2 regions of the Streptomyces sp. NPDC048420 genome follow, and region 1 is predicted to be linked to the other one. Evidence: riboswitches for the same ligand, from Rfam matches in the RefSeq annotation. Region 1 holds a riboswitch; the other holds the start of a gene.

Region 1 (6,588 bases):
GCCAGGGGACCGCGAGGTGACCGAAGGTGACCGGGATCCCGGGTCGGCGCCGTCGACTTCGCGCGAGGCGCTGACCGAAGTCGGGATTTTCGGGCCCATGGGCGGTACGGAGTGCTATGGGCCGCATATATGCAAGATCTACGCGAGGGGGCGGTGCGGATGCCTCGGGCGCTCCCGCATAGGCTCCGACCTCATGGACGTACTCATCCATCTCTTCGTCGGCCTGCACATCATCGGCATCGCCTCGCTGCTCGGCGGTTTCCTCACGCAGATGAAGGCGATGGGCCAGGGCACCGCCCGGTTCGTCCCCGCGATGCTGCACGGCGCAGCGACGATGCTGGTGACCGGGGTGATCCTGGTGGGTCTCAACCAGGCCGACGACCAGCACGTCAACAACATCAAGATCGGCGTGAAGCTGGCCCTGCTGATCGTGATCCTCGGCCTCGTCTATGTGAAGCGGGACGACGAGAAGGTCGACAAGAGTCTGTTCGGCCTGGTCGGCGCGCTGACCACGGCCAACATCTTCATCGCGGTGCTGTGGACCTGAGAGCCGCGCGCGCCTCGGCGACCGCCCCCGCGGCGACGGCGAGCCAGGCCGCCACCGCGATCCACAGCAGCACCTCACCCGGCGTCTTCAGCCACGAGATGTCCACGGCGGCGGAGACGGCCAGGGTCGCCGCCGCGGTCATGCCCATCGGGAACACGGTGGCCCAGCGGCGCACGTCATAACGCGGGCGCGGGCGTAGGAACTCGGCCACGAGCAGTACGGCGTACCAGGCCAGGTCGAGCACCAGCAGGGCGACGGTGACCGCGCGCAGGACGCCGTGGTCGTCGTCGTTCCACAGGTACAGGCGCGCGCTGTCGGCGGCGATCAGCTTCGCGCCGGCCAGCGCCGAGATGGCGAGCGCGCCGCCCGCGATCCAGTGGTCGCCGGGTCCCTCCAGCACCTGGCGCAGGTCGAAGCGGAAGAGCGCGATGCCGTAGAGGACCAGGCCGAGCCAGAACAGCACGAGTGCGGCGTGCGCGAGCCAGGCCGCCGATTCGGCCGCGGCGAGCGTGGCGCCGAGGACCGCGAGGCCCTGGGTGGCCACGCAGCCCAGGAACACCCTGCCGGGCATCCGCCGCGTCCAGTGGCGCACGACGGGCACGAGCAGTACCGGCCACAGCAGCGCGCTCAGTGCCAGCAGCGCTTCGGCGAGGGTCTGCCAACCGAGCGCGGAGAACCGGGTGCCGAGCACCGTGGTCGCCGCCACGGCCGTCAGCGCGCCCGGCGTCTCGGCCTCCGCGACCCAGTGCGCGCGTTCCCGCAGCAGCCGTACGGCGAAGTCGCCGGCCAGTCCCAGCCAGGCCGCGCAGCCGATCACCAGGGCGATCCGCGACAGCGTCTCGTAGCCGGTCAGATGCAGCCCGACTGACAGGATGCCGGTCGCCATCACGGCGGCCCCGGCGGCAGGCGGTCGCTGCGTCCACCAGACGCGCAGGGGGGAGCGGGAGGAGGTGCCGGCCATGGGCCCGATGCTAGGAAGCTCCGCGCGCCGTGCGAGCGGGGCGCGCACGCGCGCGCACGGAAATACGCGCGAGCGCAGGAGCGGGTCAGGGGCGGGTGCGGGTGCGGATATCCGACATGGGAGTGCCGGGACATCCGACACGGGAGTTCCGGACATGGGACACGGGAGCAGGGCCGCCTCTGACGCACGCCGATCCCTGTTGCGTGCCGGGTCGTAGTGCACGCCGGGTCCCTGTGGCAGGGGCGGGCCTGTCTGGCGCGGGTGGGAGGTGTGGCGCGCTCTGATCTTTGTCGTGCCGGTCTGTGACGCCACCCGGCCCCTCTGGCAAGAGGCCGCCCATCTGGCGCGTGCCGGAGTCGTTGCGCCCACTGAACCCCTGTCACACGTCGGACCGCCGCGTAAGCCCGAACTCTGGCGCACGCCGAATCCGGGACGCGCGCTCCTCGACCGCACGGCACGCGCGCGCACGAGGGACGTCTCGTGCTGAGAGGCGTCCTATAGGGCGCGATCGCGAGAGGCACCCTATAGGCGGCGTCTCAGGCCGGCCGTACCACGCTGTGGATCGCCGACTCGCCGTCGTAGTAGATCGACTCCTCGCGGACGTACGCGCCCGGCTTCGGGGCGTGGATCATCATGCCGTTGCCTATGTAGAGGCCGACGTGGCTGATGTCGTCGTAGAAGAAGACCAGGTCACCGGGCTGGGCGTCGGCGAGGGAGACCGTGGTGCCGGCGTTCACCTGGTCGTAGGTGACACGGGGGAGGTCGACGCCGGCGGCCTTCCAGGCGGCCTGGGTGAGCCCTGAGCAGTCGTAGGAGTCGGGGCCGGTGGCACCCCAGACGTACGGCTTGCCGATCTGCGCGCGGGCGAAGGCGAGAGCTTTCGCGGCCTTGGTGGCGTACGAGGAATCGGTCGCCGTGCTGGTGCTGGTACTGGTGCCCGTGCTCGAACCGGTCGAACTCTCCTGCTGGGCCGCCTTCTCCGCGGCCGCCTGCTGCTGCGCCAGCTCCGCGGCCTTGCGGGCCGCCGCCTCCTGCTTCTCCTTCTCGATCGCCGCGAGCCGCGCCTTCTCCTGGGCCGTCAGTTCCGACAGCAGGTCGCGCGCGTCGGCGAGCTTCTTCTGGACGGTCGCCTTGGCGGCCTTCAGGTCGCTCTGCGTCTCGGTGAGCGTCTGAAGGCTCTGGGAGGCCTCCTGGCGCTTCTTCATCGTCTCGGACTGCTCGGAGACGTAGTCGTCGACCGCGCCCTTCTGGCGGCTCGTCAAGCGGCCCATCAGCTGGGTCTGGTCGAAGTAGTCCTGCGGGGTGTCGGAGAGCAGGAAGGTCGCGGTGTCGGGCGCGGCGGCGCCGGTGCGGTACTGGGCGGCGGCGAAGGAACCGAGCTCCTCGCGCGCTTCGTTGAGCTTCTGGGTGCGCTGGGCGACGTCGTCGAGGAGCGTGTCGACCTGCTTGCGCTGCTTGGTCGTCTTCTCCTTGGCCGCGTTGTAGTTGTCGGTCGCCGACTCGGCCTGGCGGTAGAGGTCGTCGACCTTCTTCTCGACCTCTTCGAGGCTCGGCTTGTCATCGGCGGGCGCGGCGTTCGCCGACTGGGACAGCAGGGCCACGGAGGTGAGGGCGGCCGTCGCGAGGGCCGGGGTCCGTATGCCTGCTACGCGCGTACCAGCGGGACGCGACTTGCGGTGCGACGCCAAGGGAGGCGACTCCTTCCAATGCTCCGCCTACCGAGTTAGCTGTCGGGTTCGGGCGAAGTGCTTCGGAAGGTTTGCCCTACGGCCCTCCCCTGCGCGGGAGTCGGCCGATTCACCCCAAGTTCGGTGGGTCCCCGGCTCCGGGCGCACGGCGGCGCTGCGGACTCGGCGGAGGCCGTGCGGCCCGGCGAGGTTCGCCGGAGGGGGTCGTACGGCCTGCCTGGAACGGTAGCCAACCGGTGTGGTCCGTGTGAAGGTTGATGTTCGATATGCCCGATACATTTTCGTGACCTTGGCCCCAAACATTGCCCCGCGTGGCCAATCCGGAGTGATCTGCCACGACTTGGGCGTATTTTCGCCGGAGTGACGACGTCCGCCCGCTTCCTGGGTCTAACTTCCAGCCAGCCGCGGTGGGGTGCCGCGGCCGGTTGGAGGGGTACGGCCATGAGAATGCGCACAGGACTCGTCGTCGCCACGTCGGTCGCGCTCGCCGCCACCGCGGGCATCGCCCCCGCTGCGGCGACGGCCGGGCACGGCGGAGGCAAGCCGGTGATCCGCGTGATCGCCAAAGGCCTCGACAACCCGCGCCAGCTCTCCTACGACGACGGTCACGTGTACGTCGCCGAAGCGGGCCGGGGCGGCAGGAAGTGCGTCGGGGCGGGTCCCGAGGGCGAGACCTGCATCGGGCTCAGTTCCGCGGTCACCAAGATCTACTGGGACGGGGGCGCGTGGAAGCACCGCAGGGTGGTGCAGGGGCTCCCGTCGGGCGCCGCCCCCGACGGCGGTTTCGCGACCGGGGTGGACGGCGTCTCCGCTCTCCACGGCCAGGTCTGGGGCGTCGAGACCTACGCCCCGCCGGAGGCCGGGGTGCCGACCAAGCCGCCCTGGAACACGCTCGGCAAGCTGCTGCGCGTCGGACACGGCAAGGCGAGGATCGCCGCCGACATCACCGCCGTGGAGCTGAAGTACAACCCGCACAAGGCCTCCGTCGAGTCCAATCCGTACGCCGTCCTCGCCCTGCCCGACGGTCGGAAGATCGTCGCGGACGCGGCGGGGAACGACCTGGTCGTGGTCTCGCGGCACGGCAAGGCGCGGCCCTTCACGGTCTTCCCGGACCACGACAGGAACCAGTCCGTGCCGACCTCCCTCGCCCTTGGGCCCGACGGCAAGCTCTATGTCGGCGAGCTGAACGGCGAGGCGGCGAAGCCCACCGCGCGCGTGTGGAAGGTCGACCCCTGGACCGGGAAGATCCTCGGCTGGAAGTCCGGCTTCGGCTCGATCAGCGGAATCGCCTTCAACGACGACGGCGACCTGTACGTCAGCCAGCTCTTCGCCGGCGTCGTGACGAAGGTCTCGCACGGCAAGCGCACGCAGGTGAAGGTCCCGTTCCCGGCGGGCGTCGCCGTCGACCCCTACGACGGCAAGGTCTACGTCTCGGCCTGGTCGATCGCCGACCGTGACGGCACCGTCATGGAGGGCAGGAAGACACCGGGAGGCCAGGTCTGGAAGATCCTCGGGTTCTGATCCGAGTGGATGTTCTCAGGGCGGCGGCGGGGTGTCAGTGGGGCACCCTAGACTCGGAGAGCGATGAGCAGCCTCTTTGACGACAGCTTCCTGGCGGACCTCCAAGCCCCTCGGGCCCATGGGGAAGAACCGCCGCCGCCCGAGGACGAGCACGGACCGGAACCCGTTCCGGACGATCTGTTCGGCGGGAAGTTCGACCTGCCCCCGGACCGGGACGCCTACTACCGCGACGGCGCCCCACGCCCGGCGGTGGACCCGGCCGCGCTCCTGGAGGGGCTGAACGAGAACCAGCGCGCGGCCGTCGTGCACTCCGGCACCCCGCTGCTCATCGTGGCCGGCGCCGGCTCCGGCAAGACCCGGGTGCTCACCCACCGCATCGCCCACCTCCTCGGCGAGCGCCATGTCCACCCGGGCCAGATCCTCGCGATCACCTTCACCAACAAGGCCGCGGGCGAGATGAAGGAGCGCGTCGAGCAGCTCGTCGGCCCGCGCGCCAACGCGATGTGGGTGATGACCTTCCACAGCGCCTGCGTACGCATCCTGCGCAGGGAGTCGAAGAAGCTCGGCTTCACCTCCTCCTTCTCGATCTACGACGCCGCCGACTCCAAGCGGCTCATGGCCCTGGTCTGCCGCGACCTGGACCTCGACCCCAAGCGGTATCCGCCGAAGTCCTTCAGCGCCAAGATCAGCAACCTGAAGAACGAGCTGATCGACGAGGAGGACTTCGCCGCCCAGGCCACCGACGGCTTCGAGAAGACCCTCGCCCAGGCCTACGCCATGTACCAGTCGCGGCTGCGCGAGGCCAACGCCCTCGACTTCGACGACCTGATCATGACGACGGTCAATCTGCTGCGGGCGTTCCCCGATGTCGCCGAGCACTACCGCCGCCGCTTCCGGCACGTCCTCGTCGACGAGTACCAGGACACAAACCACGCCCAGTACGCGCTGGTCAGGGAGCTGGTCGGGACCTCCGAGCACCCCGTCGACGTACCGCCCAGCGAGCACGACCTGCCGCCCGCCGAGCTCTGTGTCGTCGGTGACGCCGACCAGTCGATCTACGCCTTCCGTGGCGCGACCATCCGCAACATCCTCCAGTTCGAGGAGGACTACCCGGACGCGACGACGATCCTCCTGGAGCAGAACTACCGCTCCACCCAGACGATCCTCACCGCCGCCAACGCCGTCATCGAGCGCAACGAGTCCCGGCGCCCCAAGAACCTGTGGACCAACGCGGGCGCGGGCGCGCGGATCACCGGCTATGTCGCCGACACCGAGCACGACGAGGCGCAGTTCGTCGCCGACGAGATAGACCGTCTCACCGACGCCGGCGACGCCAAGGCCGGCGACGTCGCCGTCTTCTACCGTACGAACGCCCAGTCCCGTGTCTTCGAAGAAGTCTTCATCCGCGTCGGCCTGCCCTACAAGGTCGTCGGCGGCGTCCGCTTCTACGAGCGCAAGGAGGTCCGGGACGTCCTGGCCTACCTGCGGGTCCTCGCCAACCCGGAGGACTCCGTGCCGCTGCGCCGGATCCTCAACGTCCCCAAGCGGGGCATCGGCGACCGCGCGGAGGCGATGATCGACGCCCTCTCCCAGCGCGAGAAGATCAGCTTCCCGCAGGCCCTCAAGCGCGTCGACGAGGCGTACGGCATGGCCGCGCGCTCCACCAACGCCGTGAAGCGGTTCAACGTGCTGATGGAGGAGCTCCGTACGATCGTCGAGTCCGGCGCGGGCCCGGCGACCGTCCTGGAAGCCGTCCTCGAACGCACCGGCTACCTCGCCGAGTTGCAGGCCTCCACCGACCCGCAGGACGAGACCCGTATCGAGAACCTCCAGGAACTCGCCGCCGTGGCCCTGGAGTTCGAGCAGGAGTC
Region 2 (6,588 bases), on a different contig from region 1:
GTGCCCAGTGCACGTCGTCCCGCCGCACGTCCAGCGGCCCCCGAGGCGGCAACGGCGGCCACGCCTGGTCCGGATCCGCGGGCACCTCGAGACCCAGCACCTGTCCCGCGCGAAGCGCCACGCGCGTGTGGCCCTCCGGAGAGAGATGCAGCCGGTCGCCGTCCCAGGCCCGCCGGTCCTGGACCGTCTTCAGGGACCACAGGTCGAGCACCGGACATCCGTACCGGTCGGCAATGGCCCGCACATGCCCGTTGTACGTGGCGATCTTGCCGCGCAGATGCTTGAGCACGGGCACCCCACGGGTGTCGAAGCCGGTCGTCACCATGACGGTGCCGCACACCTCGGTGAGCCGGGCGACTGCCCGTTCGAAGCGCTCGGCGACCTCGTCGGGGTCGGTGCCGGGCCGGATGATGTCGTTGCCGCCGGCGCAGAACGACACCAGGTCCGGTGCCAGTTCGACGGCCTGCGGGAGCTGGTCCTCGACGATCTGGTCGAGCAGCTTCCCGCGTACGGCGAGATTGCTGTACCTGAAGTCGCCTTCGGGCCGCCGGTCCGCGAGGAGTACCGCGAACCGGTCGGCCCATCCGACGAACGCCCCGTCGGGGCCGGGGTCGCCGACGCCCTCGGTGAAGCTGTCCCCCACCGCCACGTACGACCCGATCACTGATGCGCTGTCATTCTTCGAATCGTCTGCCACAGCCGTTCATGATTCACCTTCGAATGTGACCTACGCGACCGTAGGAAGGGCTTGACGGTCGGTGAGATAAGCCACTCCTAAAGTGTTCGCCAAACCAGGAATAGCTCTCTCATCAGGACTGTTGACGCTGCGACCGCCATACCCGGAAGTCACTGATCCGGAAGTGGCTCCAGGTGGTGCGGAAGGCGAAGTGCCCACTCGTGTACGGCTGCGGGTCGCTGTAGTCGAAGACGAGCCGCCCGTTGTTCCACCACCGCACCGTGGAGCCGTCGGAGACGATCCGCACCCGGTTCGGCTCGTTCGCGACGAGCAGCGGTTCGGTGTAGTCGTAGATCAGCGGCCGCACCCCGGCCTCGCCGACGTACCGCCGCAGCCGGGTCGTCGTGTTGTAGTTGGCTCCGTAGCCGGAGTAGTAGGTCGTGAGGTAGTCGTACTCCGCGAGCGCCCCGCCACGTCGGGTGGCGAAGAGGTCGTCGGGGGACCGCACGTCGACCGCGTTCCAGAAGTTGTTGAGGTCGGACACCCGGTCGTTGACCCCGCCCGCGGAGACGGGCGTGGCGGTGTATTCGAGGACGTACGGGCCTTCGAGCCGCTTCTTGAACCAGATCGTCGCCCCGGCGGGCACGTCGACCTCCAGGACGCCCCGCCTCGCGGTGACCGTGCCGCCCTGTTCCAGTTCGACGACCCACTGGCCGAGGCCGTGGCGGAAGTCGTCGCGGGCGATGGGACGGCGGTGGCGGGGCGAGGCGCTCGCGGTGGCCGCGGGGGCGAGGGTGGCCAGGGCGGCGCCGGCGGTGAGGGCTCCGAAGGCTCTACGCGTGGTCGTCACGGGAGACGGTTCCTTCCGGGGTGGTGGTCACGGGCTTCTTCGAGATGAGGTCGATCAGTCGCTCGGCAGCCTTGCGGTGGCCCTGGACGCTCGGGTGCACGGTGCCGTTGAAGTCCCCTACCGCCGGGTCGAGCCAGCCGGTCGTGTCGACGAACTCGACGCGTCGATCGCCGAGTTCGTCGACAACGGCGGCGATGTCGGCGGCATGGCTGCCGTCGAAGGGACGCAGGGCGAGAATGCGGGCATGCGGTGCGGCGGACCGCAGCTGTGCCAGATAGGCGCGATAGGCGGCCCGGAACTCGGCGGCCCCGGACGCGGCGTCGTTGGTGCCCTGGTTCACCACGATCACGTCCGCCCCGCGGTCCGGACGCGCCCTGGAACCGGCGTAGTTCCACCCGTACGCCTCGGACGCGGCGGGCACTCCCCCGTTACCGGTCTGGATCACCCCCTGCCGCCCGAACCCGACCTGGGTGAGCGAGGCGTGCAGGGCGTCGGCAACCAGCGTGGGGTAGGCGGCCGTACCGTCCGCGCAGTCGGAGGTGTTCACCTCGCACAGGGCCATGACACCCTGGGTGATCGAGTCGCCGTAGAACGCCAACTCGCGCTTCCTGAACCGATGCTGAGGCAGCAGGTACCCCCGGATCCCGGTCAGCGCCACTCCGCTCTCCAGTGGCGGCACCCACCGGTTGACCCGGGAGAAGACGTCCTTGACGGAGATCTCGACGACATGGGGCCCGCGACCGGCCGCCGTGATCGCCAAGTCGCCCTTGCCGACGGCATGCACCTCCTTGGGGCCGCCGTCGACCGACACGTGGATCTGCGCGGGCACGGTGATCGACGAGATGTCGAACAGGGCGTGGACGGTCGTGCCGCTGAAGCGGAAGCGAAGCCGGGAGCCGGAGTTGACGGTGACGGCCGCCTCGGCGGTCCGGCTCCAATGGCCCTCGTAGGCGATACGTCCGTCATCGGGACGTACGACGTTCACGCCACCGGAGGCGGAGGCGGGCGGCACCGCGCCGAGCAGCAGCCCCGCGACGGTCCCCACGGCCGGAAGCGTGCGTCTCATGACGGTGCGTCGGTCGACGCCGGACACGGTGACCTCCGAAGGCGGTAGAAAGCGCTTGCACAGCTACGGAGTTCACTTTGGCCCCACCCTCCCCCCTCTGTCGACGCCCTGCGCACACACGCCACAGGACCGCAATGAAATGACCATGAGGGGCGCAGGTGAGCCGGCGCACACACCGAAGGCCGGACCCGGGGATCAGGGTCCGGCCTTCGGTGGCACAGGGGGCGCGTCAGGCGACGGAGACGCCCTTCGAGCGGAGGTAGGAGACCGGGTCCACGTCCGAGCCGTAGTCCGGCGTGGTGCGGATCTCGAAGTGCAGGTGCGGGCCGGTCACATTGCCGGTCGCGCCGGAGAGGCCGACCTGCTGGCCCTCGGTCACGGTCTGACCGGCCGAGACGGAGAGCTGGGAGAGGTGGGCGTACTGCGCGTAGTAGCCGTCGTTCAGCTTGATGACGACCTGGTTGCCGTAGGCACCGCCCCAGCCCGCGGAGACGACCGTGCCCGCGGCCACGGCCTTGAGCGAGGTCCCGGTCGGGACGACGAAGTCGACGCCGGTGTGGTAACCGCTGGACCACATGCTGCCCGCGACGCGGTAGCCGGTGCCGACGGTGGCACCACCGACCGGGAGGGTGTAGCCGCTGGAGCTGCTGGAACTCTGCGTGACGGCCGCCGAGTTCGAGGAGGACTTCGACTCCGCCTTCTCGGTCCTCGACGAGGACGAGGAGGAGGACCGGGAAACGGAGGACTTCTTCTTCGCCGTGCTCGTCGTGGCCTTCTTGCCGATCGAGAGCTTGAGGCCGGGGTGGATCAGCGACGGGTCGTCACCGACGACCTCGCGGTTGTCGGCGTAGAGCTTCTTCCAGCCGCCGCTGACATTCTGCTCGTCGGCGATCTTCGAGAGATAGTCACCGGCCCGCACCGAATAGGTGCGTACGGTCGAGGTCTTCGTGGAGTCCTTCTTCGCGGCCGTCTTTTCGGCCGACTTCCCGGCGGCCTTCTGCGCGACCGGAAGCGCCTGAACGGTCTTTTCCGACACGGACTGGGAGGTCGCCGCGTGAGCGCCGGTGGCACCCATGAGCGGGAGGGCGAGCGCGACACCCCCGGTACCGGCGACGGCGATCGAGCGGGTGAAGCGCTTGGGCTTCGGACGGCGGTGCTTACCCTTCGCGGGCATGGCGAATTCCTCTCCGGCGCCTGCGAGGTGAGCTGTCGGGTGCGGGCTGGAGATGCCCGGCCGCGCCGAAACGCGGCTTTACCCCTAGCCGTTCCGGAGACCGGAACAGGCGTTACTACCTGTGGGTCCCCCGCTCCTGCCGTGCACGGGTGAGTGTGTGTGGGGAATCCGAGCGGCGGCAGGATTGGGCGTCCGTCCGGATCGGTGGCGAACGTAAACGAGCAAGACGCAAAGGGACAAGCGAGAGGTTCCCTGTGAATGCGTTTCTCTTGATCCGATATGAGAATTACCGGTCACCCTGCGTGAAACGGACGCCCGCCGCCGAGCCAAATCCCCTAGAAAACGGTGCTAATTACGTGAACATGACGGGCGACGCACCGTTACGAATATGACGCTCCTCACGTCACGAATTCACAGGAACCCCCACCCCGACAGGAGTTGGAAGGAAGCCATCAATTCGGACAGAAGCCTTAGATGTTACGCAGCCGGAAAACTGCCGCATCCAGGTCGCCGCGCAAACCGGTACGAAGTCCGTGGTGCAGCAATACGGCCCCTCGGTGAATTTCGCCCGTTTCGAGGCATTCGTACGACGCAGTCGGGTCGAGTCCGCGCAGCCGCACCGCCGACACGGGTTCGCCGTAGTGCTGCGCCTGGAGCCAGGCGAGGACCACTGTCTCGCCCCCGAGGACGTACTGCACCGCGCTGAGGCCGCCCCGCGGAGCGCGCAGCCGGTAGAGGTCGCCGCGCTGCACCAGTGGACGGATCTCCTTGTAGAGGTCCACCCACCGGCGGGCTTCGGCGAGCTCCTCCTCGCTCCACTCCGCGAGATCCCCACCGACCCCGAGCACTCCGGCCATCGCGCTCACGAACCGGAACCGCAGGGAGCTGACCCGGTCGTTGAGCTGGGTGTTGGGGCTGTCCGTGACCCAGGCGGCCATCACGCGCGCGGGGTGGATCTGACTGAAGCCGTGCTGGATGGCGAGGCGGTCCAGCGGGTCGGTGTTGTCGGAGGTCCACACCTGGTCGGTGCGGCTGAGCACCCCGAGGTCGATCCGGCCGCCGCCGCCCGAGCAGGACTCGAAGGCGACGCGCGGGTGGGCCTCCCGCAACCGGTCCAACAGGGCATAGAAGCCGCGCACATGGTCGACCCACAGGCGCTGCGGATAGGAGTCACCAGGCCAGCCCGCGTCGGTGAAGCAGCGGTTGAAGTCCCACTTCACATAGTCGATCGGGGCGCTCGACAGGAGGGCGTCGAGCTGCTCCCACAGGTACTCCTGGACGTCCTCGCGCGCGAGGTTCAGTACGAGCTGATTGCGGAACTCTGTTCGCTTTCGTCCCGCTTGGTACTGCACCCAGTCGGGGTGGGCGCGGTACAGCTCGCTGTCCGGGTTGACCATCTCCGGCTCGACCCAGATGCCGAACTGCATGCCGAGCGCGTGTACGTAGTCGCCGAGCGGCTTGAGACCGGCCGGGAAGCGGTCGGGGTTGGGGGCCCAGTCGCCGAGCCCCGCGCGGTCGCTGGTGCGGGTGCCGAACCAGCCGTCGTCGACCACGAACAGCTCGACGCCCATCGCCGCGGCCCGCCGGGCGAGGGTGCCCTGCTGCTCATCGGAGATGTCGAAGTTGGTGGCCTCCCAGGAGTTGAAGAGCACCGGCCGGTCCTGGTCCGCGTCCGGGATGACGTACGCCCGCTGGTAGGCGTGCCAGGCCCGGCTCGCGCCACCGAAGCCGCCGTCACTCCACAGGCCGGCGAAGACGGGCGTCGTGAAGGACTCCCCCGCCTCCAGCCGGAACAGACCCGAGTCGTCGTACCCCGCGCCGCCGGTGATCTGCACGCGCGCGTCGGGGAGTTGCGCCACGGCGATCCGCCAGGACCCCGACCAGCCGAGGGCCACACCGTAGACCTCGCCGCGCTCCTCGGTCGCGTCGGTGTCCAGCGCGACCCAGGGCAGATGCTGGTGCCCGGTGTGGCCCCGGCGGCTGCCGATGATCTTCTCGCCGTAGGTGAGCGGGGTCTGCGTGAGCAGGGACTCGGCGGCCCAGCGGCCGTGCAGCTGGGAGAGCCGCCAGCCGTCCTCACGGTCGGGCAGCGTCCAGGTGGCGGAGTCGGCGCGCAGCAGCTCGACCGGCTCAGGGCCCTGGTTGTCCAGGGTCACCCAGCGCTCCAGGACGTCGTGGCGCATCCGGTAGTGCAGCGTGATCGTCAGCCCCGCGTCCCGGAACCGCAGCCGCAGCTCGTCGCCCTCGGTGTCGTACGCCTCGAAACTCCACTCGGTGCCGCGCCGCTCGTCGGTGCGCACGGACAGGGCCGGGCGGGTGAAGCGGGGGCCGCCCTCGACCGGGTACTCCTCACGGCCGTCGAGCGGGGCCTCGAAGGGGTGGTAGTCCGGCAGCGGACGTACGGCGAGGGACTCGGCGTCGGCGAGGGCGATCCGCGGGCCCCAGTGCAGGTGCAGCAGCTCGTCCTCGGCGGTGAGGTGCAGGGCGTAACTGCTGGCCGGCCCGGACAGAATCCACGTACGGCCGTTCTCGGCGATCTCCAGCATCGTGCCCCTCACAGATTCGAACAGGTGCCAACAGGTGCGCGACGAGTGCGCTCAGGCACCAACATCATCAGCGGCCACGAGCCTCGTCTGCAACGCCTGTGGACGAGTCATTGCGAGGCCTGTGGACAACTCATTGCCCCAGGAACCCATGTCGTATCGTCGAAGGCGTGCCCGTCGACGAGCAGCGCCGGCGGAGCCGGCTTGGGAGGAGCCCCCGTGACGCAGCAGATCCCGTCGACCGAACCCGAACTGGCCGGTGTCCGCAACTTCCGTGAC

Evidence for each region. A riboswitch is a leader RNA that binds a small molecule or an ion and turns the genes downstream of it on or off. The one in region 1 is predicted to bind cyclic di-AMP.
Region 2: it holds a riboswitch for cyclic di-AMP, as region 1 does, so the genes downstream of both, AB0D34_RS25345 (peptidoglycan DD-metalloendopeptidase family protein) here and AB0D34_RS29270 (NlpC/P60 family protein) in region 1, are expected to answer to the same signal.

Annotation. Positions count from the first base shown of each region.
Region 1 is NZ_JBEZKG010000016.1:91,351-97,938, reverse strand. It holds gene AB0D34_RS29280 (hypothetical protein) at 194-547, shown strand; gene AB0D34_RS29275 (tellurite resistance/C4-dicarboxylate transporter family protein) at 525-1,508, opposite strand; gene AB0D34_RS29270 (NlpC/P60 family protein) at 2,045-3,196, opposite strand; cyclic di-AMP (ydaO/yuaA leader) riboswitch at 3,204-3,374, opposite strand; gene AB0D34_RS29265 (ScyD/ScyE family protein) at 3,638-4,717, shown strand; gene pcrA (DNA helicase PcrA) at 4,781-6,588, shown strand, end outside.
Region 2 is NZ_JBEZKG010000013.1:116,397-122,984, reverse strand. It holds gene AB0D34_RS25360 (SGNH/GDSL hydrolase family protein) at 1-664, opposite strand, end outside; gene AB0D34_RS25355 (DUF6250 domain-containing protein) at 810-1,526, opposite strand; gene AB0D34_RS25350 (SGNH/GDSL hydrolase family protein) at 1,510-2,571, opposite strand; gene AB0D34_RS25345 (peptidoglycan DD-metalloendopeptidase family protein) at 2,822-3,766, opposite strand; cyclic di-AMP (ydaO/yuaA leader) riboswitch at 3,771-3,928, opposite strand; gene AB0D34_RS25340 (alpha-galactosidase) at 4,237-6,312, opposite strand; gene AB0D34_RS25335 (tyrosine-protein phosphatase) at 6,529-6,588, shown strand, end outside.